Regions from separate parts of the Ruegeria sp. AD5 genome, predicted to be linked through region 1. Evidence: riboswitches for the same ligand, from Rfam matches in the RefSeq annotation. Region 1 holds a riboswitch; each other region holds the start of a gene.
What was found. A riboswitch is a leader RNA that binds a small molecule or an ion and turns the genes downstream of it on or off. The one in region 1 is predicted to bind cobalamin.
Positions count from the first base shown of each region.

Region 1 (7,254 bases):
GCACCTGTTCGGGCCTCAGTGCACCCGACTATTTCGCCCTGTCGCGGCAGGCTTATGCAGGAGTTGCGCGCCCCGAGGTGTTCCGCAAGCTGGACGCGACGGTCAAACTGCCCGCTTCGGTGGTGGAAGAGGCCTTTCTCAAGGCCAATCCCACGCTCGAGCCTGACATGATCACCATCACCTGTAAGCAAGGCTATATCGAAGAAGTCCGCCTGTGCTTGTCCCGCGATCTTGCCCCGGTGCCCTGTGGCCGCGACGTGATCCGTGATTGCACCGCTAAAAACGCGGTGTTTGATCCGATTCGTTAGAGTTTTTTGTTCTGGCAGTCGCGCGCATAATCCAGCGCTTTGGCGGTGCCTTTCAGATCAATCGCCATGACGGTCTGACCTTCTGGATTGTAGACGGTCATGGTCTTGTTCTGCGCAATCGAGGTGACGAAACTCCGGTCCGTAAAGAACACCGTCGCGCCGGGCACGCGATCCTGCTTGAACCCGATGGCGGTGGCATCAAAGCTCTTGCCGTCCAGCTCGAACCGGATCGGATATTGTTCCCCCGGTTTAATGTCGCCCCAAGCCTTGTTGTAAACGGTGAAATACCCGCGATTATCCAGCGCGTCATAACCTAGCCGCACCACCGAGAGGTCCTGATACACGGTTTGTATCAGGCATCCATTTCCGAGATTGGGGTCCATCATGATGTTCCAGCCTTCGACGAAGCCCTTGTCGATGAGTGCCTGCGAAAGGGCGGCAGTGGCAGTGACAGCGGCGAAGGTGAGGGCGAGAAGGCGGGGCATGGGGGCTCGGGTTTTCAACGGTATGTCCTTTCCTATCCTTAATTGACTTAGAAGCAAAGAGTTGCCGGATAAAAACACTCTTTGAGAGTCTTGGTGTTGGTTGGCCTGATCTCAAATCTACTTACTGCGCAGTTTTACTTCGGAGTGGAACGCTCTCATATGGCCTTTCTGCCGCGCAGCAGCGCGCCATAGCTTCTTGCGTGCATCTTGAGGTTCAAGATGCGCATATGTACCGCCAGAGAATTTTGGCCAATCCAATGCCAGCCCTTGCTTGACCAGTTCAGCCGCTACATCAGTGCCGTCCGGCAGAATGCATTTGGCTACGATCCGATCATATGAGACTTCTTCCTTGATGATGGCAGTGACCACCTTGCCCTTGCACATTTCGATTAGCGCAAATTTGGATTTCTTACCCCAAGGGTGTTCCAACTCTGGTGCATCTATGCCGGCGATCCTGATCTTCGTGCCGCTGACTACTATCGTATCACCATCAATTACATGACATTTTCCCTTTAGCGTCGTGGTCGTGGGCAGTTTTGAGGGCGCTGTCGATTCAGTAATTCGCCCAACCTCGCGAGTCGTATTTGCCGGTGTAATGGACCTGAACGGCGCCGCTTTTCTCCCCTTCCGTGGAGGGCGCGATAAAGTACGCAGTAGAAATCTCAGCATCATAAACCTGAACTTAGAATGGTTATCGCAATGCTGAAGATGCTATTAGATGATTGCTTTTAGAGTAAACCTATAGTTCGAAACGATTAATATATCTGTTGCTGCTCCTACAACTCCTTCCGCGCCCTAAGCGCTGCCGTAATCGTCCCGTCATCCAGATAGTCCAACTCTCCCCCAATCGGTACACCTTGCGCCAGGGATGTCAGACGAACCTGCCCCTCCAACTGATCAGCGATGTAGTGGGCAGTGGTCTGGCCATCGACGGTGGCGTTCAGGGCGAGGATGATCTCGGTGATACTCTCGGCCACAACCCGGTCCTTCAACCGGGGGATACGCAATTCATCCGGGCCGACCCCGTCCAAAGCCGACAAAGTGCCGCCCAGAACGTGATAGCGACCCTTGAAGACCCCGGCACGCTCCATCGCCCAAAGGTCGGCGACGTCCTCGACCACGCACAGCTCTCCGGATGCGCGAGCCTCGTTGTTACAGATGTCGCAGATATCAGTGGTGCCCACATTGCCGCAGTTCAGGCATTCACGGGCAGTTACGGCTACCTGCTGCATGGCGTCAGAAAGCGGCGTTAGCAGCAGGGCGCGTTTGCGGATCAGGTGCAGGACTGCGCGGCGGGCCGAGCGGGGGCCGAGACCGGGCAGCTTGGCCATCAGGTCGATCAGATTGTCGATGTCACTGTTCGAACTCACCGTGAGACCCTCGCAATTGGGCCAGAGAAACACGCCCCGGCCATAGATCCGTCAGGAGGGTGTATCAGAACGGCAGCTTGATGTCTGCGGGCAGGCCCATGCTTTCGGTCAGCTTGGCCATTTCTGCCTGTGAACGTTCCTGCGCCTTGGTTTGGGCGTCCTTGATCGCGGCGAGGATGAGGTCTTCGACTACTTCCTTATCGTCACCGTTAAAGATCGACGGGTCGATATCCAGACCTTTCAACTCGCCCTTGGCGGTCGCGGTGGCCTTGACCAGCCCGGCACCGGATTCGCCGACAACCATGATGGTGTTCAGCTCTTCCTGCATGTCTGTCATCTTGGTTTGCAGATCCTGCGCGGATTTCATCATCTTGGCCATGTCACCCAGGCCGCCTAAACCTTTTAGCATCGGTAATCTCCTGTCACTCGATTTGTGGCCTAGATACGAAGCGTAACCGCGCGGCACAAGAGGCCTGGATGCTCCTGCCCGTTGTCAAGGTCTTTGGCAAGACCTTTGCTCCCGTTAGGCCCGGCGGTGCGTAAGGCGCGCTGCAGGGCCCATAGCCGCTCAGGTCGGCGCCAGCCGATGGCCCGTGGCGGGTGCGGGAGCATTTGGTTGAGGTGCGCTTATGCTCGAAGCTTAGTCTTCTTCGAACGGGTCCCATTCGTCTTCGACCTCGGGCAGGGCTTCGGTTTCGACTTGAGCGGCGCGTTGTTCTGCGGTTTCGATGCTCTTGATCCGCGCTTTCGGGAAATGAGTCAGCACTGCTTGCACCAGAGGATGCTGTTCAGCCTCGGCCTTCAGGGCCAAGTCTGCAGCGTCCCGTACCTCGGCAATGGTCGGTGCGTTGCCCTCAGCGACAATAGAAACGGCCCACCGGTTGCCTGTCCAACGCTGCAGCGACGCGCCCAATCGTTGTGACAGGTCGGTCGGGGCGTTGTCGGTTGGGGCGAACTCGATCCTGCCTGGTTGGTAGGATACCAGACGCACGCCGTTTTCAACCTCGACCAACAACTTCACGTCCCGGTTCGCTCGGATCAGTTCGACCACATGTTCAAATGTTGGATAGCGCGCCAGCGCTGCCTGCACATCTTGGGCTAGCGCGGCTGTTGGCCCGCCTGCGTTGCCGCCGATTCCCGATGCGGCATAGGCCGATCGGGCCGCAGCCTGCGGCGCGGCAGGAGCATGTCCCGGCGCACCGATTCCCTTGCCGGGCCCACCATTGGGCGGCGGAGGCGTATCTTGCAGACGCTTGATCAGCTCCTCCGGGCTAGGCAAGTCGGCCACATGGGTCAGGCGGATCACGGCCATTTCCGCAGCCATCATTGCGTTGGGTGCGGCGGAAACTTCCTCAAGCGCTTTCAGCAGCATTTGCCACATGCGTGTAAGGACTCGCATGGGCAGAGCCTCGGCCATTTGTTGACCTCGGGCGCGTTCGTCGGGGGAAACGGTGGGATCTTCGGCGGCATCCGGGGTGATCTTGACCACCGAAACCCAATGCGTGATTTCAGCCAGATCGCGTAAGACGGCGAGTGGATCAGCCCCTTCGGCATATTGCCCGCTCAGCTCGGTCAACGCGCCTGCAGCATCGCCGCGCAGGATCATATCCATCAGATCCAGCACCCGGCCCCGATCGGCCAGCCCCAGCATCGCGCGCACCTGATCCGCGCTGGTTTCACCGGCCCCGTGCGAGATCGCCTGATCCAGCAGTGAGGTCGCATCCCGCGCTGATCCTTCGGCAGCCCGGGTGATCAACGATAACGCATCCTCGGCAATCTGCGCCCCTTCGGCATCTGCAATTTTGCGCAGCAGTCCGATCATATCCTCCGGCTCGATCCGGCGCAGATCAAAGCGCTGGCAACGGGACAGGACGGTTACCGGGACCTTGCGAATCTCGGTGGTGGCAAAGATGAACTTCACGTGTTCGGGGGGTTCTTCCAGCGTCTTGAGCAGCGCGTTGAAAGCGCTGGTCGACAGCATGTGAACCTCGTCGATGATATAGATCTTGTAGCGCGCAGACGCAGCGCGATAGCGGACGCTGTCTATGATCTCGCGGATGTCATTGACACCGGTGCGGCTGGCGGCGTCCATCTCCATCACATCGACATGGCGGCCCTCCATGATGGCTACGCAGTGTTCACATTGACCGCAGGGTTCGGTGGTAGGGCCGCCGCTGCCATCGGGACCGATGCAGTTCATACCCTTGGCGATGATCCGGGCGGTCGTCGTCTTACCGGTGCCGCGGATGCCGGTCATGATAAAGGCCTGCGCGATCCGATCCGCTTCGAATGCGTTTTTCAGGGTACGCACCATGGCGTCCTGACCGACTAGATCGGCAAAGGTTTCGGGGCGGTATTTGCGGGCAAGAACCTGGTAGGCGGGGTTGGGCGTCTCGGTCATGTCTGCTCTGTCGGATTCGCGTTACGCCGCAGCGTAGAGGCCCCCGCCGCCCGCGTCCACAGCCAGCCGGGACGATTTTCATTTTGGAATGCGTGGGTATGCGGCTAAAATCCACTCTATTCTATTTACTGGACCAGTATGTTGTTGGGTGAAGTTTGTTTGGGGGGAGATTATGTCGCAACTGGTGGTTTATGCGTTGCAGGTTGGCGGAGGCACCTTGGCCTTGTCCTCGATGCCTGGGCGTGGAGGAACGTATACAGAAGACCTTGATCTTATCGCAGACTGGAAGCCGGGACTTGTGATCTCGATGACCACTGAGGTCGAGATGATTCAGGATGGTGCGCGGAATTTTGGCGCTGATATTCAGGGGCGTGCCAGCAGATGGGTGCATTTGCCGATCGAAGATTTTGGCACGCCACCCAAAGAGATTTTGGACCGCTGGCCCCGCGTTGGCGCGACCGCACGTCAGGCGTTGTCAGGTGGTGGCCGTGTGCTAGTGCATTGCCGTGGTGGCTGTGGCCGATCCGGGATGGTGGTTCTGCGTCTGATGGTTGAATGCGGTGAACGGCCTGAGGCGGCATTGAAGCGATTGCGTACGGTGCGTCCTTGCGCAGTCGAGACAAATGCCCAGATGCTTTGGGCCGTTGAACCGGCCCGTGTTCAAGCAGTTTGACGGCTTAGACACCAACATGTGGCGAGATTTCGCCACCGTTGTGCTGCACCAGAAGCGAAGCCTCAAGCATGGCGCAAGGAGGATTCCTTAGCAGGTCTGCGGGTAGGCTGCGGTACTCGGTTCCGAACATCATGTCTGCGTAGTCATCCAGCCGGCCGGTATCGATTTCAGGATCGGTTCCGCAGAATACACGTATCTGGTCGCATTGGGCGCGAAAGCGGGCGGTGCATCCTTCCGGGCAGTGCGACAGATCTATGGTGCCTTCAATCTCAAACTCAGATTTCGTGACCGGTTTTGTGGCGGACATGGCCTGCGTCAGAGCCCGCGCCATTTGCGCCAGTGCGGGGCAGGTTGCCCCAGTACGTTGGCACACGGTCGCCGCGAATTCGTGCGTTTTAGTCTTCCAGATCATCAATGCGCCCTCCGCGCGCAGGGCGAGGGCGTGGCACAGGTTGGTCGGTGCAGAGCACGATCAAACCCGTCCCGGACACCCCGCCCGAGTTTCGGTTCTACATCTGATGGCAGGTCTCCTGACTTGCGGGTCATCGCTTTGCCGACCTTCCCAGCCTTCAAGGCCAGTGGTATCTCGGCATTGCTCTCCGCTTACAGTTGCGGGGGCAGTCTCGGACTAGGTTCTTTCCGGTTTTCTCCGTGCAGAACCGCACCGTGTTCCCTTTTCATCCCGGCCCGATTGGGCGCGAGAACCATCGCGACATGGCTATCGGCTGCGCCGTGCCCGAGTCAAGAAGATTGCGTCAGGCAAGTGACGTACGGTCCAGCCACGTCAACCTTGACTTGAGGCGCTTCGGGTGAACTGATCAGTTCAGTCGGTATTGGAGGGCACCATGTTGGACACGCAGCAGGCGGTTGTGACCGAGGATTTTCAAATCCCGTCCGGCCCGGCAATGTTGTCGGCGCGGCTTTACCGTCCGGTTGCCGACCCCGAAAAGGTGGTCGTCATAAACGGTGCGACTGGGGTGCCGAGGGATTACTATCAGTACTTCGCCCGATGGCTCGCCGAAGAACAGGGCATGGCCTGCCTGACTTACGATTACCGGGATTTTGGTCACTCTTTGGTGGGTTCGCAAAAGCGGTCAAATGTCACCATGGCCGATTGGGCGTTGATCGACATTCCATCCGCCCGGGCCGAGATGCGCCGACGGTTTCCGCAGGCCAAGCTATGGAGCATCGGTCATTCCTTGGGCGGAATGTTTGGCCCGATCCAACCCGATATCGATCAGATTGATAGGATGATCTGTGTCTGTTCGGGTCTGGTAACGCTGGCGGATCACCCTTGGCCTTATCGCGCTTTGGCGGCGTTGTTCTGGTTTGGTCACGCGCCGCTGGTGGTCAAGGCGCTTGGCTACCTGCCCGGACGGTTGGTCGGGTTTGGATCGGACCTGCCTGCCCAAGTCTATTGGCAATGGCGCAAATGGTGCACCGCCCCCAAAAGCTATGTGCCAGAGATCGGCACGACACTGCCCGCCGCCCGCTGGGAAGACTTGGGCAAACGTGTCGATCTGTTTACCTTCGCAGATGATGAAATGGTGCCGCCGGATGCTGTCTGGCGTCTTGCCGATCTCTATGGACCCAAAGCCGGGCGCCATCTGCTTGCACCAAGCGAATTCGGAGTATCCAAGATCGGCCATATCGGTGCATTCGCAAGACGGAATGCGGCAGTCTGGCCTAGGCTGATCGCCTGATAGCGCTGGGCACCGGTAGGCCGTTGCCCAGCTTCGTTATAGCCCTTTACGGGATTTTTTCTCGTGCATCACGCTGCGCACCATCTTGCCGAACGCCTTGTCGCGGGCGCGGGCCTGCGCCACCGAAGCGGAATTGTGTTGGTCTTCGCGCCGCAGCTTGCGCCAGCGGTCCAGCCGCGCGGGATCAAGCGTACCAGCGTCGATTGCCGCCTGCACCGCACATCCGGGCTCGGTCTCGTGCTGACAATCCGAGAAGCGGCAATTCAGGCTGAGGTTTGAGATGTCCGAGAACACCTCATCCAACCCCTCTTGCG
Region 1 covers NZ_JBQFZR010000001.1:966,116-973,369, reverse strand. Annotated here, with positions in the region: gene ACR0JG_RS04905 (ribonuclease T2 family protein) at 1-308, shown strand, start outside; gene ACR0JG_RS04900 (hypothetical protein) at 305-793, opposite strand; gene ACR0JG_RS04895 (thermonuclease family protein) at 911-1,462, opposite strand; gene recR (recombination mediator RecR) at 1,570-2,163, opposite strand; gene ACR0JG_RS04885 (YbaB/EbfC family nucleoid-associated protein) at 2,228-2,572, opposite strand; gene ACR0JG_RS04880 (DNA polymerase III subunit gamma/tau) at 2,804-4,564, opposite strand; gene ACR0JG_RS04875 (phosphatase domain-containing protein) at 4,737-5,237, shown strand; gene ACR0JG_RS04870 (hypothetical protein) at 5,242-5,649, opposite strand; cobalamin riboswitch at 5,741-5,960, opposite strand; gene ACR0JG_RS04865 (alpha/beta hydrolase family protein) at 6,083-6,940, shown strand; gene rsgA (ribosome small subunit-dependent GTPase A) at 6,977-7,254, opposite strand, start outside.

Region 2 (7,254 bases), 180 kb from region 1:
AACACTGACGAGCGGAACTATGAGGCTGAAATCCACCGGATCAAGGCAGCCCTTCTACTGGAACAAGGTGGTCCGTTCGACGCGGCTGAGGCGGCTTTGCGTGAAGCTATAGCCGTGGCAAATAATCAGGGCGCGGCGCTGTATGAATTGCGCGCGCTGAGTGATCTTGCCTGCATCCGGCCAGCCGATACGGAAGTTGCCGCGCGGATTACTGAGCTGGAAGAGCGCGCGGTCGCGTCTTAGGTCCCGCCGGGACGTCGACCTAAAGTGCAGTCTTCGGGTTGCAGGTCCAAGCCAACAAAACGCGCCACCTGCGAGAATGACGAAGTTTTCTTCAACAACTGAAAACCTTTCTCTGAAAAAGTCTCAGCTGAGTACAAGTTTTTGGACACCATCGGGTTGTTCATAAGCTGCGTGATCGCGTCATACGCCACCATCGATGTCATCAGATCGCCCATGATCACATCGCCCTTGTGCTGTTCCGCAAAGAGACCAGGGAACAACTCGACCCTATTGACGTCGCAATAGAGCCGGCTCAGGTCGGCAATCAATTCGTCCGCAAACGGCTGATCACCAACCATCTCAGTAAAGCTTGAATGCGGTTTGCGGCAGAAATGATGACGATAAGTGTTCAGCGACGGAAGACGGGCCTTACGCGTCAGGGCAATTGTAGCTTCGACAGGGGCAGGAGCACCGGGCGCAGGCCTTTGGAACAGGAAATCGGGCGTGTTGCGCAGCGACATGCGGGCCGCAGGTTGGCGCGACAAAGATCGGATCATTTCCGCCAAGCCCGTTTGTTCGACCAGTCGTGGATTGAACCTGAAGCCTTCTGGGCCAACCTGTGCGCCGTCGATTATGAATCGCTCGGGGATCATCGAATGCCAGCGGTAGAGCAAATTGAACTCAATCGCGATCTGGTTGGAGTGATGCCAGGGTTGCCAGCGATTTACGCCAACGGGCAGTTTGAATGGCATATTGGCGATGTGGGCGATGTAGTCCTCAAGCACAAGCTTGATCAGCAATGCGATCAAGGTGCAGCGTGTAGTCTGGAACACACGCTCTTTATCCCAGCCCGAAATGCCGCGCTTTTCGCGCCACAACAGATCGGCAAAGGTGTTATGGGCACGCAACATCAGTGTATTGATCGCGATATAGCCTATCGTACCATTGCCATTATCGAGCCCAGTTGCATGAAAATCGAGCAGTAGCTGGTCGATTGCGTGATCGCTGAGACCCGGATGCGCCCGTTTCACCGCATTCCACAGCTTGCAGGGATCGTGCAACGGCTTTCCGCGATTCTCGCCAGTGGCGAGACTGCCATCAAAAGGGGGTGCTAGCTTAACACCACCGGATTGGTTTTTTTGAAACAGCTTCGGAGCCCACATCTCGCCCTGTGTATCCAGACGAAAGGCCAGCCGGTGGGTTAGTTCATTGGTATCGGGATCGCGTTCGCGCAGCATGTCGGTCTGAAAATCGTTCAGCCCGTAGATTTGGCACAGATCGACCTCGTGGTTCGAATCCGTCTGATCAACCGGTCCTTTCGCCCCAAAGGTGCGAAGGAAACTGTCGGTAAACCATTGTGCGGCCGAGATAAACAATAGTGTCGATCCTTGCGGGCACATCAAGGTAAGCGGGCTGCCATCCATTTGTGTCCGTCGGCGAAAGAGATCAGCAACTTCGCTTTCCGACGGCAGGACGGGTGAGAGGTCCTCTGGCGTCGTATGCCGACCGATCCAGCGATGGGAAAACACGCCGGGCCATGTCGTGTAGTCTGCGCCCATTGTATAGGGCCGCGGTCGGTGGATCTTCGCGGCGTTTGCAAGCCTGATCGCGGCCAAATAACTCGTAACGGGTGGGGAGATCTTGAATCCGAGTTTGATCAGATCATCAACGTCCAGCATCAATACATCTCCGTTTGGTCATCGGTTCGGGAACCGGGCGCGGGCCAGGCTCAGATAGGTTCTGAGCCGGATCGCATTAATCGGTCCTAAAGGTTCGTGATCTGCCGTGACACGCCAGGGCGAGAAGCTCATCGCGTCGCCAGTCTGCGGATCAAATTCTGCACCTTTGGGAATCGTGATATCCGCCACGGGCGTGACGGTATGATGGTACGGATCAAGAGGTGCATCTGGTTGCGGATCGCATGCCCACCGGATGCGATTGTCTAGCACATCGAATTCGTCGGCCGGGCGCGGGGGCTCAATCACACACAGCTCGAAGTGATTATCTCCATCGGCCACGTCTTGCCGCAAACACTGCCCGATCCCATCTGGGTCGTCTACCGGATGTGCCGGAATTTTTGGTTTAGCGCTGCGGGCCAGGTATCGGACTGTTAGATCGGGGCCCAGCCGATACGGTGTTGTCGACCAGAAATGGACCTCAAAAGGCGAGTGCATATAGTTCGAGGCAAAATCACTCGCGACGCGAAACTGACGCTTGCCTTCACGAGTTAGGAGGGCGCGAAATCCTGCGCGCAGCCCTTTGGTGATCAACCTAAGGCTCCATTTTCGTCGCCCTTTGATCGCGTGCTGGACCGCTTGTAATGTGGCGACAAGCCTGCCCAATCGCTCATATTCATCGGGGACGTAGCTGGGAAACACATCCTGATCGACCAATACGAAATCGAACTCGTCGCTGAGTTGTGTGGTCCCCAGATGCGCAAGTGCCTCGGCGTCGATCAGCTTGGGGCCTGGCACGTCAAAAAGCTTGATCGCCATCCCGTGGGCATCCGATTTCCGGTCATCCAGATGCGCGCCGTTGGAAAAGCGAAGTGCGGCTGAATAGGCAGCGGGCTGTTCAAACAGGCCGTGACGGAACTGTTCTGGTAGATCGTTTCTGACGGTGAATGTTGCAGCCACGCACCCGTGACTGCGCCCATGCTGAGCCCTTAAGCGATGGCCTTTCCACCGTGCAACGGCCTCGAGATTGTGGTCAATGACATCATCAACAATATCCGGCGGCAATGCGTTTTGCGAAACATGCGTCAAAGAACCGTCTCCTTGGATAAACCCAGGCAATGATCAAACAGGGGTAAGGTGCTGACAAAGCTAAACCTCTAAATTTGTTCAGCTTACCTCAGATTGTCTAATTTCCAAACACACCAACTATGGACAGCCGTGGCCAGACAAATTCGGCGCGCAGCCCAACCCATTCGGTTGGTGCTACGGACACGTGGTTGCCCGCGCTCGATCCTCGACCAGAGTTGAGCGCCTTCGACTTTATCATTGACGTGTCCGGTGTTCTCGGGCACTCAGTCGATTGATGGTTCCCGGTGGCGTTGCCGCGGGATGAAAAGGGAATACGGTGAGGTTTGCCAAAATGGTGCCAATTCCGTAACTGCCCCCGCAACTGTAAGCGGTGAGCAAGGCCAAACAGCCACTGGTCCACAGGATCGGGAAGGTTGGCCGAGCGCGGACCCGCAAGTCAGGAGACCTGCCATCAGATGTTTAACCAACCCGGGGCGGGGCGTCCTGGAAGGAGGCTTTGATGGCGCGTCAATCGCGTGTTTACATTGTCGGCAGCTTCCGCATGCGCTTGGAAACAAGTGGAGTGGACCATGCCAGATACGCCTGATCATTTCATTCTAGTCTGCGAAAGCTGCACTGAAGGGCTGCCCCTTGATGAAATTTGCGATGCGTTGACTGGGAAATTACCTCGCAGTTTTGCGATCCGCGCGTCGTCTTGCATGGCAGGCTGCGATAGTCCCAGAACGGTTGGGTTCCAGGCCGTAGGAAAGGCGCAATACCTTTTTGGTGGCATTCAGACCGCGGATGAGGTGCAGGCGCTGGCTGAGTTTGCAGCGCAGTATCGTGAAAGCCCGGATGGCTGGACAAATGCCACTGATCGCCCGCAGGCGTTGTTCAATAAAACCCTCTCGCGCATGCCGCGGATCGAACACGGGGCATCGCAATGACGTTGCCACCCTTTCTGATTGCCGAAAACCTTGAGTATTATGCCCTTAACGGAGATGTCCTGTTGCAGGGCGTCTCGTTCGAGTTGTACGAGGGTTCCATTCTAGCCATCGCCGGCCCGAACGGGGCGGGGAAAACGACGCTTCTCAATCTGTTGTGCGGCGCTGAGCCGCTGGCACTTGGTGATGTTCGGATCAAAGGACGCAGTCTAAAAAAGCTCACGGCCAAAGCGCGTGCGCGCATGATTGCAGTGGTAGGTCAGCAGGAACTGCCCGATGGACGCTTGGCGTTACGCGATTATGTTGCGCTGGGGCAAATACCCATCCGTGCGGACCGCTCTGCCGAAGGCCACGCGCAAGAGCTGGACCGGATTTTAGACCTGACCGGTCTCGCCAATCTCGCGGACAAGCGCATGGCCCAACTGTCTGGAGGCGAACGTCAGCGTGCCCATATCGCACGTGCTTTGGCGCAGAACCCTTCGTTGCTGTTTCTGGACGAACCGACCAACCATCTGGATCCTGATGCAAAAGGGCGGATGCTGTCTTTGGTCGCCGAGCTTGGGATCACCGTGGTCATGATCGTACACGATCTGGTCATGATCCCCGAATTCGCCACACACGTGGCGCTGATGAAATCGACCCTCATGATCGAGTTTGGGTCGGTGGACAAGGTGCTGACACCCGAAAGAGTCCGCGAAACTTTTGGCGTTGATTTCCTCTGCTTTCTCCACGAAGGCCGCGTGATCCCGGCGCTTGATATTCGAAGAACCACAGTCTCAACTTAGTCGAAGGAACACACTGAGATGAAATACATCTGGCCCGTGGCGTTGGCCACCGCCATGGCAAGCGGTGCTGCTGCGCAAGAAGTCACCGTAGACAACTGCGGCGAACCGCTGGTTTTTGATACCGCGCCCAAGCGCCTGGTTGTGCATGACATGAACATGACCGATATGGCCTTTGCATTGGGTCTGCAGGACAAGATCGTCGGCCTGACCGGCATCACCGGCTGGTACAAGACCAGCCCTGATTTTGATGCCCTGCGCGGCGACATCCCCGAGCTTGCGCCGAAATATCCGACCGTCGAAAACCTGGTGGCGGTTGAACCCGACCTGTTCTTTGCAGGTTGGTACTATGGCATGAAGCCGGGTGGTGATGTGACCCCAGATACATTGGAACCGTTCGGAATCAAGACCTTGGTTCTAACGGAAAGCTGTGTCCATCTGGACAAGGATCGCCCCGAAGCCAGCATGGATCTTCTGTTTGGCGATGTGTTGCGCTTGGGCAAGGTGATGCAAGTCGAAGACAAGGCCGAGGCTCTGGTCTCGGGCTGGAAAGAGCAGCTGGCAGCGATCGAAGCCAAGACTGCTGAACTGCCCAAGCCCCGCGTCTTTCTTCTGGATGGTCCTGCAGATGCTCCGTTTACCGCCGGTAAATTCGCGATTCCCGATGCGATGATCACAGCCGCCGGTGGTGAAAACGTCACTCATGACATGGACACGAGCTGGGGCCGCACCTCGTGGGAAGCCGTTGCCGCATCGAACCCGGAATTACTGGTTTTGTTGGATTATCAGACCGGCAATGGCGCCGAGGACACCTTCAAGTTCCTGCAGGAACATCCCGTCATGTCGCAGACTGATGCCGTCAAGAACGAACGCTGGATCGGATTGCGCTACGAAGAGCTAACGCCGGGACCGGCAAATATCGAAGCGATCTCGAAGATGGCGCGCGCGATGCATCCGGGTCAGAGCTGATATGGGCCGATTGGGCCTGACGTTGTTGCTGGGGGCGGTCGTTCTGACCGCCCTTTTGCTGATTTCCACGATCTACGGCACAACCTCGATTCCTTTGTCCGGCACCTTCACCGCGATATTGCGCGGTACCGGGTTGCAGGACGGAGAGATGTCGCCGCTGCATAGGATCGTATTCGACCTGCGATTGCCCCGCGCGTTGTTTGCAGCCGTGATCGGTGCCGGGCTGGGCATCGTTGGCGTGGTGCTGCAAACGACCACACGTAATGACCTTGCCGATCCATTTCTGTTCGGCCTGTCCTCGGGCGCGGCAGCGGGGGCGGTGTTTGTAATTACAGTGACCGGAGATATTCTGGGTTTCTGGACTCTGCCTCTGGCTGCCTTTTGCGGCGGTCTTGTGGCGTCGGTCATCGTGCTGGCGCTGGTTCATGGGCTTCGCACCAGCGCACCGGAGAAGCTGATCCTTGCGGGTCTGGCTGTGTCGTTTTTGTTTTCGGCCATCACCAACTATCTGATCTTCGCCGGTGATAGCCGCGCCGCCCATTCTGTCATCTTCTGGATGCTGGGGGGGCTGGGCCTGGCCCGTTGGGAGACGTTCCCGCTGGTGTGCATCGGTCTGCTGCTGATCCTGAGCTATTCGCTTTATCGCAGCCGCTGGTTGGATGCGCTGCTGACCGGGGATTTGACTGCCGCTACTCTGGGTGTGCCGGTTCGGGGTCTGCGGTTCAGCATGTTTTTCACCGCAGCTTTGGCAACGGCCGTGTTTGTTTCCGTAGCCGGTGTGATTGGTTTTGTCGGTCTGATGGTGCCGCATATTGCACGCGGGATCGCAGGTCCCCTGCACAAAAACCTTCTACCTACCGCCGCTATGGTTGGTGCTGCCTTGTTGACCGGCTCTGACATTCTCAGCAGGCTTCTGCTGGCTCCGCAGGAATTGCCGGTGGGGATCGTCACAACTTCAATCGGATCGGTGTTTGTGTTCTTGCTTTTATTCAGGACAGCGAGAAATCAACGGTAAGGCCCTCGATCTTCGCTCCCAAGATATTTCGTCCTGATCAGGTCTGAGCCGAGTTTAAACCTTTCCGTCAACCGCTTGGCCGAGCCACTTGAACACAAGCTTGGCTCGGTCGGATGAGGTGTTGTGTAGTTTCACGTAGAAATCCAGTTGCGATGAGATGGTTTGCGGCAACAGTCTGACCAGTTTTCCGGATGCGGTCAGCTCCGAGGTCAGTCCCTCCCATCCCAGCACTGCGCCCATATCGTCCTGAGCGGCCTGAAGCGCGATCGTGTAATTGTTGACCCGATGCGCGGAATTCAGCGGGCCTTCATAGCCGAGTTTCTGGGTCCAGGCACGCCAGTCGGTCCAGCCGGTATCCGGAGCGTCGAGATGAATGAGGGGGACCCTGGCAATATCTTCAACGCGTTCGATGGGATTTTGTTGCGCAAACCTTGGGCTGCAAAGCGCCATGATCTTGTCGTGAAATAGTGTCTTGAAGATGCCCGTTTCGCGACTGGAATCGCCGTAATGGATACTTAGGTCGCATTTTGACGTGTCGATGCCGAGGTCAGTCACGACCTGCGTCACGGAAACATGTC
Region 2 covers NZ_JBQFZR010000001.1:1,151,070-1,158,323, forward strand. Annotated here, with positions in the region: gene ACR0JG_RS05790 (ATP-binding protein) at 1-243, shown strand, start outside; gene ACR0JG_RS05795 (peroxidase family protein) at 240-1,901, opposite strand; gene ACR0JG_RS05800 (catalase family protein) at 1,920-2,987, opposite strand; cobalamin riboswitch at 3,246-3,454, shown strand; gene ACR0JG_RS05805 (DUF1636 family protein) at 3,557-3,913, shown strand; gene ACR0JG_RS05810 (ABC transporter ATP-binding protein) at 3,910-4,695, shown strand; gene ACR0JG_RS05815 (ABC transporter substrate-binding protein) at 4,714-5,661, shown strand; gene ACR0JG_RS05820 (FecCD family ABC transporter permease) at 5,663-6,676, shown strand; gene ACR0JG_RS05825 (LysR substrate-binding domain-containing protein) at 6,731-7,254, opposite strand, start outside.
Region 2: linked by a shared signal. The riboswitch ahead of ACR0JG_RS05805 (DUF1636 family protein) and the one ahead of ACR0JG_RS04870 (hypothetical protein) in region 1 are both predicted to bind cobalamin.

Region 3 (7,254 bases), 940 kb from region 1:
TTGTAGGCCACCCAATCGATCATGAAAGGCCCTTCGTTTTTCATCGTTGTTACGATGAGAAAGGTCTCATTCGTCATAAGTTGTTCTCTTGCCTGTGCCGGTGTCGGACTCCTGTCGACCTATTTAGAATAGCACCAGAATTTTGTCCAACCAGGTCGCCAGACAGCCGCAATGCTTGCCGATTAATCTATCTACCGATTCTGTGGGATCACCTCGTAACCCGGTTCTTCTGGCTCGTCGTCCAGCATCTCGGTTGGAAACCCTGGCGCCTGGATCTCCAGTCCGGTCGCGTCCTCTAGCCGCCTGATGATGTTCGGGGACAGTTCACGCTCACCATATCGCGCGATGCCATCTTCGAAAATCTTGATCATCAATGGGTTTATCTCAAGGGGAACTCCGGCACGGTCGGCGACCTCCTGAAACAGACCGATATCTTTTTTCACCAGGTCCATGGTGAAGGAAATATCGCGCGAGCCGTTCAGGATGACCTGACTTTCGGTCTCGTGCACGAAGGATGTGCCTGACGATATCTTGATCGCCTCATAGGTGGTTCCAAGGTCCATGCCGGCGGCCTTGGCTGTCACCAATGCCTCGGCGCAGGTGATCAGGTTGGCGGTCGCCAGATAATTGGTCAACACCTTCAGAACAGAGGCCGAGCCCAGATCGCCCGTGTGCAAAATGCGCCGCCCCATGGTGGTCAGGAATGGCAGGATACGTTCAAAAGTCTCGCGATCACAGCCTGCGAAGATCGAGATATTACCCGTCGCTGCCCGGTGACATCCGCCCGAAACCGGGCAATCCACCGCTGCGCCGCCTCGTTCGATGACCATTGCGCCAAGGCGTTTGACTTCGGCTTCGTCAGTGGTCGACATTTCCATCCAGATTTTGCCAGGGCCGACCTCTGGCAACATTTCCTGCATCACCGCATCCGAGGCCGCAGGAGAAGGCAAACAGGTTATAACAGCATCGCAATCGCGCATCAGTTGCGCCGGGCTTTTGGCGGCTTTGGCACCCTTGGCGACGAATTCGGTCACCAGATCCGGGTTCAGGTCATGAACCGTCAGATCGATACCGTTTCGTAGCAGCGATCCAGATAGCTTGCCCCCTACATTCCCCAGCCCGATAAACCCTACTTTCATGCGCGGTATCCTCCTGTTCGCATCTTGCTGCCATGCCAGCACGTCGTTGCAGAAGTATCATGCCGCCCAGCGACCCCGACAGGTCGCTTTTTATCCGCTTTTTCACGGATCGGCGCGACTCGCTTGACAAGCAACCCTGCCCTGCCGCATGTCCCTTTCGTTGGTGTCTGCGAGAGCAGATGAAAAGGGAATGCGTCAGCGGTTTTTGCCGTCAAACGCAGCCGCCCCCGCGACCGTGACCGGAGAGGGTGCCCAAAGCCACTGGCAGTATGGCCGGGAAGGCGGGACATCCGACAGAGGCCTCCTCTGACATCCGCAAGCCGGGAGACCTGCCAACGCCCGAAGATGAAACCGGACGGGGTGTTCCGGTGTGGGGCTGTGATCGGCCCGCATGAAACCCCGTCCCCCACGAAGAGGATTTTGGGGGGATGAGAGACATGACCGAGACCGCACCGGTCGAACTGCTGGTTTGCACTACCTGCCGTCGCGGGCTGCCTGTCGAGGATGACGCCCAGCGCCCCGGCACGTTGCTGCACAAGGCGCTTGAACAGGCGGGCCTGCCCGAAGGCATTACCTTGAAAGCTGTGGAATGCCTGTCGAATTGCGATGAAGGCTGCTCGATCGTGCTACGCGGAGGACCGGATCGCTGGACTTTCGTGTATGAGCATCTGAACGAGATCGACCATGTCGAAACCATCGTCGAAGGCGCAGCCAAATACCTCGCCACCGAGGACGGTTTGGTCAAATGGCGCGAACGTCCCGAACATTTCCGCAAAAACTGTGCGGCCCGCATTCCCCCGATTGGAGCCCTGAAATGAGCAATCTCGAGAAACTCCCCGTCACTGTGATCACCGGCTTTTTGGGCTCGGGCAAAACCACACTGGTGCGCCATCTGATGCAGAACCCGCAGGGCAAGCGTCTGGCGGTGGTCGTCAACGAATTCGGCGATGTCGGCGTCGATGGCGATATCCTGAAGTCCTGCGCCATTCCTGATTGCCCCGCGGAAAACATCATGGAACTGGCCAATGGTTGCATCTGCTGCACCGTGGCCGATGATTTCATCCCGACCATTGAAGCCCTGATGGCACTAGAGCCGCGCCCCGATCACATCCTGATCGAAACCTCCGGTCTTGCCCTGCCTAAACCGTTGTTGAAGGCGTTCGACTGGCCCGATATCCGCTCGAAAATAACCGTCGATGGCGTGATTGCTCTGGCCGACGCCGAGGCCGTGGCCGCTGGTCGGTTCGCTCCGAATGTCGAGGCGGTGGATGCGCAACGCATGGCAGATGACTCGATTGATCATGAAACTCCCTTGTCCGAGGTGTTCGAGGATCAGATTTCCTGCGCCGACATCATTCTGCTGACCAAGCCTGATCTGGCTGGCCCGGAAGGCGTTGCGAAAGCGAAAGAGATCATCGCCGCCGAAGCGCCCCGCCCCCTGCCCGTAGTCGAAGTGGCTGAGGGTGCCGTGGACGTCCGCGTCGTGCTGGGTCTAGAAGCCGCGGCCGAGGATGACATGGACGCGCGTCCCAGCCATCACGACGGCCATCACGATCACGAGCATGACGATTTCGAAAGCATCATCGTTGAACTGCCCGAGCAAACCGATCCGATTGATCTGGTCGCCAAGATTGAACGATTGGCCAACGAGTTGAATATCCTGCGCGTCAAAGGCTATGCCGCCGTTCAGGGCAAGCCCATGCGCCTACTGGTTCAGGCCGTCGGTGCGCGCGTGCGTCACCAATATGACCGCCCATGGGAGCCCCGCGAAGACCGTCGCTCGCGCCTTGTGGTCATTGCCGAGCATGACGATATCAAAGAGGCCGAGATCCGGGATATCCTCGTGGGTGTAACCGAGGCTGCCGAGTAAGACTTATGCACGTCGTCTTCCGCGAAAGCCATGGGCTCGAACAAACCGAGACCCCGACCGATCTGGGTCAGAGCCCGGCGGACCTGGTGGTGCTGTCCTTTTCCGACAGTGACCTTGGCGCTTTCGCGGCGGGATGGCATCGTGGAGGTGGGCCTGAAAGACGCATGCCAACGATGCGGCTGGCCAATCTGACGGCGCTGAAGCATCCCCTCTCAGTCGACACATATGTCGAGCAGACACTGGAGGGCGCAAAGGGCATTCTGATCCGTCTGATCGGTGGAGTGCCCTATTGGGCCTACGGCTTGCAGCAGGTTCTGGCGCTGGCGCAGGCCAAAGGGATTGCACTGGCCGTGCTGCCCGCAGACGGTCGCGAGGATACGCGGCTGGATGATTACTCTACCCTGCCTGTCTCGACCCTGCGGCGGCTGGCGCATCTGTGCGAAACCGGCGGAGAGGTCGCAGCGCAGGCCGCACTGGCGCAGATGGCACTGGCTGCGGGGTTGTATGCAGGTCCGGTCATGGGCGCGAAGACCATCCCCGAATGCGGCGCCTGGTGCCCAGATCGCGGTGTGATCCCGGCAGAAAACGCTCTGTCAGGTGATACGAAACGTATCATCGTGACCTTTTATCGCGCATACCTGACCTCGGCAGATACCGCCCCAATTGCGGCGTTGATCCGCAGCTTGCGGGCGCGGGGTTTTGAGGCCGTCGGCCTGTTTGCCCCGTCGCTCAAAGCACCAAATGCCGCCGATTGGCTGCGCGAGACTATTGTGGCGCTGAAGCCTTCGGCGATCGTCAACGCCACCTCATTCTCAGGCAAGGGCGCATCAGGCACCTCACCTCTCGATGTGGCAGAGGTGCCGGTCTTTCAGGTGGCGCTGGCCACCTCACGCCGCAAAGCGTGGGCCGAAGCGGAACGTGGCCTTTCACCAGCTGATCTTGCCATGCATGTGGTCCTTCCGGAAGTGGACGGGCGGATCAACGCGGGCATCGTATCCTTCAAAGAGCCGGGCAAACGCGATCCACATCTCGAATATTCCCGTTTTGCTCATCGGGCTGAACCGGAACGGATCGAAGCCATCATCAACCGCATCTCCGGCTGGCTGAACCTTCACGACAAACCCAAAGCGGAGCAGGTTCCGGCGCTGGTGCTATCGACCTATCCCGGCAAAGACTGGCAGATGGCCCATGCGGTGGGTCTGGATGCGCTGGCCTCGGCCGAGGCAATGTTGCTCGATCTGCAAGGCGAAGGGTATGACACCGCACCTGCCGAGCCGATTGCTGAAACTCTTCTTGATACCCGGATTTCATGGCCGCTAGAGGATTATCAGGCGGCGCTGGCGGCGCTGCCGGAAACACTCCGCGCCGATCTCAATAAGGTTTGGGGCACTCCCGAAGACGACCCTGCTTTCACAAACGGCGCGTTCCATTTCACGGCACTGCGTCGTGGAAAAGCGCTGATCGCGCTGCAGCCCGAGCGCGGTACACCCGAACTGCGCGATGACGACTATCACGATCTGTCGCGCACACCGCGCCACGCCTACGTCGCCTTTTACTTATGGCTGCGCAAAGGATTGGTCGCGGATACGCTGATCCATATCGGCGCGCATGGCACGCTGGAATGGTTGCCGGGAAAATCAGTCGCCTTGTGCAACGAGTGTTGGCCCGAGGCGTTAATCGGCGATTTGCCGGTGATCTATCCCTTCATCGTCAACGACCCCGGCGAGGCCGCGCAGGCCAAGCGTCGGATCGGGGCGGTCACGTTGGGCCATATCCCACCCCCGATGAAGGAAAGCGGCACACCGGATCGCATGGTACGGCTGGAATCGCTGTTGGACGAGTTCTCGAACGCGGACGGGCTAGACCCCAAACGCCGTGATCGCCTGCAGGAAGATATCCGGGACGAGGCGCAGGCCATCGGGCTAGAAAGCGATCTTGGCCTCGATCAGGCCACCTGTACCGCCGAGGCGATCACGCGCATTGACCGATTTGTCTGCGACATCAAGGAAAGCCAGTTCGGTGATGGGCTGCATATCTTTGGGCGCGTCCCCGATGAGACGGGCAATTTCGACGCTGCCCCCTCAGCCCAAGCTGAACGCTCTGCCCTGATTGACGCTTTAGCGGGCAAATGGATCGAGGCCGGGCCGTCCGGATCCCCCTATCGCGGGCGTACGGATGTTTTGCCGACCGGGCGGAATCTATATACGACCGACCCACGCTCGGTTCCCACGCGCGCGGCCTACACACAAGGCGTCAAGCTCGCCGAAGAGCTGGTTCGGCGGCATCTGCAGGAAGAAGGCGACTACCCCAAGGGCTTGATCGTCGATCTATGGGGTTCGGCCACTATGCGCACAGCGGGCGAGGAATTCGCCATGGCGCTACACCTGCTGGGAGTGAAGCCGGTTTGGGATAAAGGGTCTGAGCGGGTCTCGGGCATCGAAGTGTTGCCGATCACCGATCTCAGCCGCCCGCGTCTGGACGTAACACTGCGCGTCTCTGGCCTGTTCCGGGACGTGTTCCCGACGCTTTCAGCGCTTTACGGTCAGGCTGTCCGCGCATTGACCAAACGAGATGAAGCACCCGACTGGAATCCTTACGCCGGTCAGGAGCCTGCGGCGCGGGTCTATGGGCCAGCCCCCGGCAGCTATGGTCTGAACATGACTCATCTGTCCGAAACCTATACGGATGAGGCACGCGTGCAAGCGGGTGAGGCTTGGCTTGATGCCAGTTCCTTCGCTTTGGAAGGTGAACACATCGCGCAGGATAAGGACGGTATCTCGCAACGCGTCGCCAACGCCGACAGCTTTGTGCACCTACAGGACCTGACCGAGACGGACTTGCTGCTGGCCAATGATTATGCAACGCACGAGGCCGGATTTGCCGCCGCCAAGAAAATCACCGGCGGTACTGCGCAGCTTTATCATCTGGACAATACCAACCCGGACAACCCGCGCGCCCGCACCCTGCCCGAGGAAATCAGCCGCGTCGTCTATGCCCGCGCCGCCAACCCGGGCTGGATTGCCGGAATGCAGCGGCACGGGTTCCGGGGCGCCGCTGAAATCGCGGCGACGCTGGATCATATGGCATCTTTCGCGCATCTGTCCGGCACAGTCGCACCGCATCTGTTCGATCTGTACCACGACGCCACGCTGGGCAATGAAGAGGTCGACGCCTTCCTGCAACAGGCAAACCCGCAAGCACATCAGGCCATGCAGGATCGGTTCCGGGCACTGCTGGAGGCAGGGCTATGGCATACCCGCCGGAACTCGATCCGCGCCGACCTGGAGGGGTTGGGATGAGTGCGCCCATCGTGCAGGGCTGGTGCCCCGGTGCCCATCGCCCGATGATGTCCGGTGATGGGCTGGTCGTGCGTGTGCGCCCTCGGCTGGCGCGCCTGGATGCCCAACAGGCGATAGGGCTGTGCGAATTGGCGGAACGGTTCGGCAATGGCACGATCGACCTTACCAACCGCGCCAACCTTCAGCTGCGTGGAGTAAAGGAAACCGACCATCAATCCTTGTTGGCCGCGCTTTCCTCGCTGAACCTGCTGGACGCCGAACCCGGAATCGAAATTCGCCGCAACATTCTGGTCTCGCCACTCTATGAAGCCGGTGATCTGACCGCTCGGCTGACCCAGGAATTGATCCAGCGTCTGGCCGAGCTTCCGGATTTACCTGCCAAGTTCGGCTTTGCCATCGACACAGGTTCCGAGCGTTTATTGGCCGATGACTCGGCGGATATCCGGCTTGAACTCGGTTCGGGCAGCCTGATCCTGCGCGCGGACGGGGCCGAAACCGGGCGAGTGGTGTCGGAAGCTCAAGCCATCGACCAAGTGATCGCGTTGGCGAAGTGGTTTGCGCAAACCCACACAACCGAGACCCGCCGCATGGCGCGGACCGTTGCCACATATGGTTTGCCCAACGAGTGGCAAGGCAGCGCGCCCGGCCCCATTGGCGTGCCTCTTCAACCGGGAGCCTGCGTGCAGGGGACACTCTATGGCGCTGCATTTGGGCAGCTACCGGCGCGGCAACTCCATTTGCTGATCGAAAACAGCAACGCCACTGCCCTGCGGGTCACACCATGGCGGCTGTTCCTGTTGGAAGGCGGGGCGGCGATACCCGCCCTTGACTTTGTCACAGATGGCACCGACCCGCTGAGAACAACCGACGCCTGCCCCGGCGCGCCATACTGCCCGCAGGCGCAGGTCGAAACCCGCGGTGTGGCGCGCGCCCTGGCCGCGCGCGT
Region 3 covers NZ_JBQFZR010000001.1:24,979-32,232, forward strand. Annotated here, with positions in the region: gene ACR0JG_RS00135 (glycosyltransferase family 2 protein) at 1-77, opposite strand, end outside; gene ACR0JG_RS00140 (NAD(P)-dependent oxidoreductase) at 192-1,178, opposite strand; cobalamin riboswitch at 1,284-1,490, shown strand; gene ACR0JG_RS00145 (DUF1636 family protein) at 1,577-1,957, shown strand; gene cobW (cobalamin biosynthesis protein CobW) at 1,954-3,009, shown strand; gene cobN (cobaltochelatase subunit CobN) at 3,015-6,308, shown strand; gene cobG (precorrin-3B synthase) at 6,305-7,254, shown strand, end outside.
Region 3: linked by a shared signal. The riboswitch ahead of ACR0JG_RS00145 (DUF1636 family protein) and the one ahead of ACR0JG_RS04870 (hypothetical protein) in region 1 are both predicted to bind cobalamin.

Region 4 (7,254 bases), 260 kb from region 1:
AACGCGTTTTTTCAGTTGATGGTGTTATGGCGGTACAACAAGATACCGTTAGTTCAGCAGCGCGTAGCTTGTTGCCTCTGATGGCAGCGGACTTGTGGCGTTCTGCACCCATGATCCCGCAACCGACGACCCGCTCGATGGAGTCCGACAGGATGCCTTGAACCGCTTGGCTGAATGGAACGGTGAAATGGATCGTTTTTCGCCGGAGCCATTGATATTCTGGGCATGGGCGCGTGCTTTGCAACGCCGATTTCTACAGGATGAATTTCCTGCGGCGCGTGATTTGTGGACCAATCCGAATCCATATTTTCTTGCCGCGGTTCTTTCAAATAGAGACGAGGCCGCGATCTGGTGTGACAATCGCACCTCAACTCGTGTCGAAACCTGCGACGAGTGGATCGTTCTCGCACTCGACGATGCGCTCGTCTGGATAACCGAGCGCTACGGTCCCGACCTTTCTTCGTGGAGCTGGGGAGCTGAACACATTGTGAATCTGGATTGGTCTGCGGTTAGCCCAGCCGGATTCCTCAATGGGTTGTTATCTGTGCGGGAACCGAAGTCCGGAGGACCTTATTCATTGCTCTCGTTTCAATTCGGGATGTCTGACGAAAAACCGTTTGCAACAAATATCGGCACGAATTTTCAGGCCGTCATGTCTGTTTCAGAAGACAAAGGCTTCTTTTTTCTGACACCATCCGGGCAGTCGGGACACCCGCTTTCGCGGTTCTACAAGAACTTGTTTTCTTCATGGATGCGCGGTGATTACAGGATGATGACAATGGATCTGGCAGTAGCAGAGGGTGGAGCAGTGGGGCGATCCAAACTAACCCCCCACATTCAGGATGAAGTTGACTGATTAAAGTGCGGCGCCGGGAAACCTGATCAGTGTCAATGTCCCTCATCTTCAGGATGAAATGCCACTCAAAGCCCAGGACTGATTGATATATCGGGCACCACGCCACAGTGATAAATTGCGAAAATCGGCTGTGGGATGCTGATTTCAATGGGCATCCCACAGCACACGCGATCTTAGGTTCCGCGCGCCTGATTACTGCCCATGCGCCAATTCAGCATTTTCACCTGGCGTTCCAACGGTTTCTGTTCCTGTTGAGTGTATGTTACCCTCCGAGGCTTTCAGAAGCCGCAAGGCGTTAGCCACGACCAGCAAGGACACTCCGACATCTGCGGCGATTGCACCCCACATTGATGCCAATCCAAAACCGGTAAGGGTCACAAACAGTGCTTTGGTCGCAAGTGAGAAGCCGATGTTCTGACGGATGATCGACATGGTTCGACGTGAATGATCGATCAGCCAGGGTACTTTGCCGATGTCATCAGTCATCAGAGCAATGTCTGCAGTCTCAATAGCAGCATCAGATCCAACTGCACCCATCGCAACTGCATAATGTGCCCGAGCCATCGCAGGCGCGTCGTTGACGCCATCGCCGATCATCGCAACCATCTCGTGCTGTTCTGCCAGTTCCTCAATCGCAGCGACTTTGTCCTCCGGCAGAAGTTGGGCCCGGACTTCGTCGATGCCGACTTCGGCTGCTACCGCTCTCGCTGTTTGTTCGTTGTCACCAGTCAGCATGATGATTGACTTCACGCCCTGCGCGTGAAGCCGGGCAACGATGTTCTTGGCTTCGGGGCGAATGCGGTCCCGCAGCTCAAGCAAACCGGTTAACCCGTTCTCATCCCCGACAACAACAAGTGTGCTTCCCGCGTTTTCGATTTGGTTGCGCAACTCGGCAGGGATGGACGCGCCAAAGCCTTTCTCTACAGCGAAGCGGTCGGAGCCAAGCCAGATATCTCCACGCTCGGTACGGCCTTCCAGACCACGACCGGGAACGGTTCGGATGTCTTCAGCCGCCGATATCGAAATGTCGGTCTGTTCTGCCCGGGTCAAAATGGCGCGGGCCAGCGGGTGTGAAGACCGAACCTCGAGGCTTGCAGCGTTCGCCAACAGCTCTTGCTCGGATGCGGCGCCCAGCGGATAGACATTGGCCACTTCAGGCTCGCCCATGGTGATCGTGCCTGTCTTGTCCATGGCCAGTGCGGTGGTACGCCCGGGGGCCTCGATATATGCGCCGCCCTTAATCAGAACCCCAGCCCGGGCCGAAGAGGTCAAAGCCGCAACGATTGAAACCGGTGTGGAAATGACGAGCGCACAGGGGCAGGCGATAACCAGCAGAACAAGTGCGTTGTAAAACCAGAAGCCCCACGATGCGCCAAATGTAAGCGGTGGGATCAGGGCGATAGCCACTGCGACGACCATAACGATGGGCGTATAGATCCGCGCAAATTTTGTAACCCACTGCTCAACCGGCGCACGGCGAGCATGAGCATCACCGACCATCCGGATGATCTTGGCAAGCACGGTATCGGACGCTGTTTTCGTCGCACGTATTTTGAGGGTGCCTTCACCATTGATTGTGCCGGCATAGACCTCATCACCCAGCTCTTTGGGAATCAGCGCGCTTTCACCTGTGATTGGAGCCTGGTCAACGGCACCAGCTCCTTCGATGACTTCCCCGTCAAGTGGAATGCGATCCCCACCCCGAACGATGAAGCTGTCACCGACAAAGACATCCGCCGCCGGGACCGTTGCCTCAGAACCGTCAGCACGAACCAGCCGAACCGTCGGGGGGGCCAGATCAAGCAGTGCGGATACCGCGTTCCGAGCACGTCCGACACTCCAGCTTTCCAGATAAAGAGAGAGCGAGAAGAAAAATGCTACAGTTGCGGCTTCAAAAAACTCACCCAGAGCGATGGCACCAGCGACGGCAACAACCATCAAAAGGTTCATATCCGGCGAAAGTCGACGCGCCGAAGACCAGGCCTTAGGGGCCACCAGCCAGACGCCAAACAAGATCGCGACCGCGAACAAAGCTGCCTCGGGCAAAGGCATCGGAACCTCACCATGTCCCGAGAACAGCCCGAGCGCACCGCCCATGCCGGTTTCGAAAATGTGCCAGCCAAAACCCGCTGCCCAAAACCCTCCGCTAAGAGTGGTGAACCGCCGCTGACGTGCAATATGCGCCGCCTGGTCCTGGGCGGCATTTCCGTCATCCCATGGTTTGGCGGTCATACCAGTACTGGCAACCAGCATCATGACATCTTCGTCAGATAACTTGGAAGCACTTTCAAGAAGCGTCATCCGACCGTTGATCACATCAAATGCGAGATGCTCTTCACCACCTGCTTTCGGGCCGACGACACGGTTCAGGATCGCCACCTCTTCGGCGCAATCAAGGCCAGAGACCTGAAAGCTTCTACCACCTTCAGGAATTGGACCGGCGGGGGCGATGTCGCCACACCCGCCACTACCGCATGCGTGGTGACCATGTTTGTTTTCGTGGCCATGGTCGTGGCTATGGGTATCGGATGACATGATTGGACCTCAAGAATCTCTATGGTCCTTTGTAAATAGTTCCTACAGTAACTAGAGCTTCAATACCTTTTATATTTTTTTCATCCGGGTTCTTGGCCTGCGATATTGTTAGTTCATTTCGTCTTGCGGGCCGGCCGTGTGGATGCAATCTAATTGCAGATGACGCAAAAAATTTGGAATAGATCAATGCAGAAACGGATCGCATTTACCATCACGTTAGTCTCGATTACGGCTGGTTGCTCAGCCCAGTTCACTGGGGCCAAAAGCAAAGCATTTGAACCAGGCAACGTGCCAGATTCGGTCGTAGCGCTGGCAGGGCCGGCGCAGGATTTGACCACAGCGCGCCTCCTGCCCGAAGACAATTGCTTTTGGTATGAGCACAGCGGACCCGTCGAGACGACATTGGTACCATTGCGCGCGACGAATGGCGCTCCGATCTGCATTGCGCGCGACGCCTGATCGAAATGAGGGCAGCGACGTCCATGTACGCTGCCCAATATTCATGAGCGGGCTGTGACGCTATCTTCGGCAGAGTATAGGAAAGCGGTCGAGCCGGTTTTCACGTTTGGGTAGAGGTCATTGATATGAGCCATGATCATTCGCACACATCCAGAACTTGCGCGACCGCCGATGCTTCTTGGCTCAGGCGTGCCGTGAATTCTGAGATATGTGTCTCGGTCTCCAACGTATAGATAAAGGGCACGAGAGCCGAGAGCATTATTCGGCCCGGGCTCCATTCCATTCCGGAATTCCGCGTATTCGGGGTTGCGCTCGATCATTGAAGCGGTTGGTGTCCAGTGTGGCCATTCGACCTTTCGGCGGATAACATAGGTGCCGGGCTCGTAAAGATTCCCACGCGCGATCGCTACGCCATAGCGCATTGCGGTCCCGCCTTCTTCGATATGATAGAGATAGCGCGCGACGGCATCCACATGGATGTCACCTGGAACCAAACCATCATTTGCCGCGACGCGTCTTGGTAAAAAACGGTCATGAACACCCCACGGATTTGAGGTCATTGGATCGTAACCAATTGGCGTGACTTGACTGTCCCAATAGGTCTTCTGCGATGCGGTTGGCCAGGTTTTGGCGATCAATGGACTGGCCGCAGACGCCGAGAACAGCGCTGTGGTGGATTGAATGAAATGGCGCCTTGTAAGCATAGGTCTCGTCCTGGTTCACAAGTTTAACGTATTTGGATCGCACTATCGCGAATTAATCCGAATCTTAAAGCCTCTAGCAGCTAGAGCTTCAAGAGGTTTCAGGTAACGCTTGGTTTACCCTGTCGATCAAGTGACCGGTTGCGTGAATCCTGCTTCGGTCGAGTTTACATTGGAATAGGTCGCAAAGACAATTGACACAGGCGAAGCCGCCATTGTAGCGGTGAATTGTTTTCGGTTCCTGATGGCGGAAGCCAAAAGGATTAAAAGGGAATACGGTTCGGTGTTTTCAATGGCGCCAATTCCGTAACTGCCCCCGCAACTGTGAGCGGAGAGCGATGCCAAGACACCACTGGTTTGTAATGGAACCGGGAAGGTTGGCGGAGCGAGCACCCGCGAGTCAGGAGACCTGCCGTAAAGCGCCGGGCTATGCCCAGACTGAACCTGTCGGCCTTACGGTCGATTCAACCTGACAAGCCGCCGGGTGAGGCGGTAGGGAGAAAGAACATGCATATCGAACCGGGCATCGTGAATGGTGCCAAAATCGCGCTTTCCTATGTTACCGCCGCAGGTGCGGCTACTTACGCAGCGAAAGAAACGTTTTCCACATTGCGTGCGAATGGACCTGCATCTTTTGTTATGCGCTCGGTGCTCGCCACCGTTGGGGTTTTCCTTTTCTTCGAAGTCCTGCCGCATTTCCCGGTTGGTGTCTCTGAAGTCCACTTCATCCTGGGGTCGACGCTGTTTCTGCTTCTCGGTGCTGCACCCGCGGCTTTTGGATTGGCAGCTGGTCTCCTGATTCAGGGTGTGTTTTTTGCCCCGTTCGATCTTCCGCAGTACTTCATCAACCTGACCACTCTGCTGGTGCCGCTATTTGCGCTACAGGCACTGGCCAGCCGCATCATCGCACCCGGCACAGCATATGTTGACCTCAAATATGGCCAAGCTCTTGCCCTAAGTGCGACGTATCAGGGAGGAGTAGTCGCATGGGTTGGGTTCTGGGCCTTCTACGGCCAGGGTTTCGGCGCAGAAACCATGGCGTCGGTTCTGTCCTTTGGCGGCGCTTATATGCTGGTAATCGTCATTGAGCCGATTGCTGATCTGGCAGTGCTTGCGGCAGCCAAGGCAATGCGCGGTTTGAACAGTACAGGTCTGGTGACTCCGCGTTTGTACAACGCTGCGAAAGCTTGACCAAAGTTTGAAGCGGTGTCCTATACTTGGGTTGCCGCGAAACAACCAGTAGTCGCAGGACCAAAATTCTATTGTGGCGCGTCTCTAGGGCGCGCCACATTGTTTTTAGCCGCTAGAAACCTGTACCCAACGATCAGGGTGATTTGGGTCCTGTATTCGTAGGAAAAGATACCTCGTTTCCTTCCACGATTTGATCCTGTTGGTGACATTGTCCAGAATCAAATCGCCTTCACTCGAGCGATAAACTAAAACTGCATGGCCACTGCGATTGGTGTCTAAGACAGTGGCAATAAGTAGCTTCGTAGGATCCAAGCCGTTCTGCATTAGTTCAAACTTCTTTTGCAAAGCGAAATCTTCGCAATCCCCTGACCCCTGCATTGGTAGTGTCCAGTATTCCTTTGTCCCGTATTGGTTTTGATCCGAAACGGCGCGGATCCTCCGATTGACGCGCAAGTTAATCGCTTTAACGATCTGTTTCTCCCGCGCTTCTGGCAGACCAGAAGTACGAGTATTCGCGCACGCCCACGAATAATCTTTGCAGAGTGATTTGGCACCCGATGGCGCCTGAACCTCTCTATCTAGTTTGATCCAGGGAAGCTCAGAAGCTTGCAATGAAGCGGCGGAGACAAGGTAGCTGCATATGATACAGGCCAACGATAGATAAACTGGTAACCGTTCCGAGAGTTTTTTCTGAGCGGAAGTAGGTTTTGTCATATCTGCTTTCCCCATACTCGTTTCTCCTGGGTATCTGAAGCTACCGAGCCAAGAGAACTCTATTTCAATCTTTTATGTTCATCGACGCATTACAACAGCTTATTCAATTTAAAATGTAGAGCAGCAAAGTTCGCGAGCGCGCAGTTTTTAGTCGTGATTGTGTGGGTGAGCTTAATTGAGATTCTTGCAGCGGCATAGAAGAAAGCCGACTAGTAGTTCTGGGTTAGAAACGCTTGAGGTTTGTGGCGGATTTGGATGACGCGATTCACTGATTTGTTTATGTTTTGGCATCGATCGAGTTTAAGGCCAGTGACGTTGAACAGTTTCCTGTTGAAGGTCACACTTATCTTACCCAACCGTCATAGTCGGACTACACTGTAGTGAATGTTCGAAATCAGATGAAACTTCGAAGTCGGACATCTACTAAATATGACCCTTAGTATTATACTTCAATCCAAACCCACCATTTAGGACTACCGCAGGCAGTTTCGTTTGATCCGGCTTCCCTTTCGGATAATCAGAGCTGAATTGCAGTTCAGACAGCGATGCAGCTTGTCGCAGCTAATCTGCAATGTGGTGAACGCCGGGGGGAGGTGAGGCTATTCGATAGGGGTGGTGCGGCCTCGGCCCTGCCCGATAGGGTTGCCCGAGTGAGAGGGCAGTGCCCTCCCCGTGACGGTCTAGGGCGTTTGGTTTGCATAAATCCTGCTGGTCCAAGAAAGGGAAGCGACGGAGAGGATGAACGCCACCAAATTCGATTGTTACGTATTGCTAAACTGCAAAAATGACAGCCGACCC
Region 4 covers NZ_JBQFZR010000001.1:702,674-709,927, reverse strand. Annotated here, with positions in the region: gene ACR0JG_RS03600 (penicillin acylase family protein) at 1-161, shown strand, start outside; gene ACR0JG_RS03595 (penicillin acylase family protein) at 188-856, shown strand; gene ACR0JG_RS03590 (heavy metal translocating P-type ATPase) at 1,049-3,391, opposite strand; gene ACR0JG_RS03585 (hypothetical protein) at 3,578-3,850, shown strand; gene ACR0JG_RS03580 (L,D-transpeptidase) at 3,892-4,554, opposite strand; cobalamin riboswitch at 4,770-4,982, shown strand; gene ACR0JG_RS03575 (energy-coupling factor ABC transporter permease) at 5,059-5,742, shown strand; gene ACR0JG_RS03570 (transglutaminase-like cysteine peptidase) at 5,848-6,471, opposite strand.
Region 4: linked by a shared signal. The riboswitch ahead of ACR0JG_RS03575 (energy-coupling factor ABC transporter permease) and the one ahead of ACR0JG_RS04870 (hypothetical protein) in region 1 are both predicted to bind cobalamin.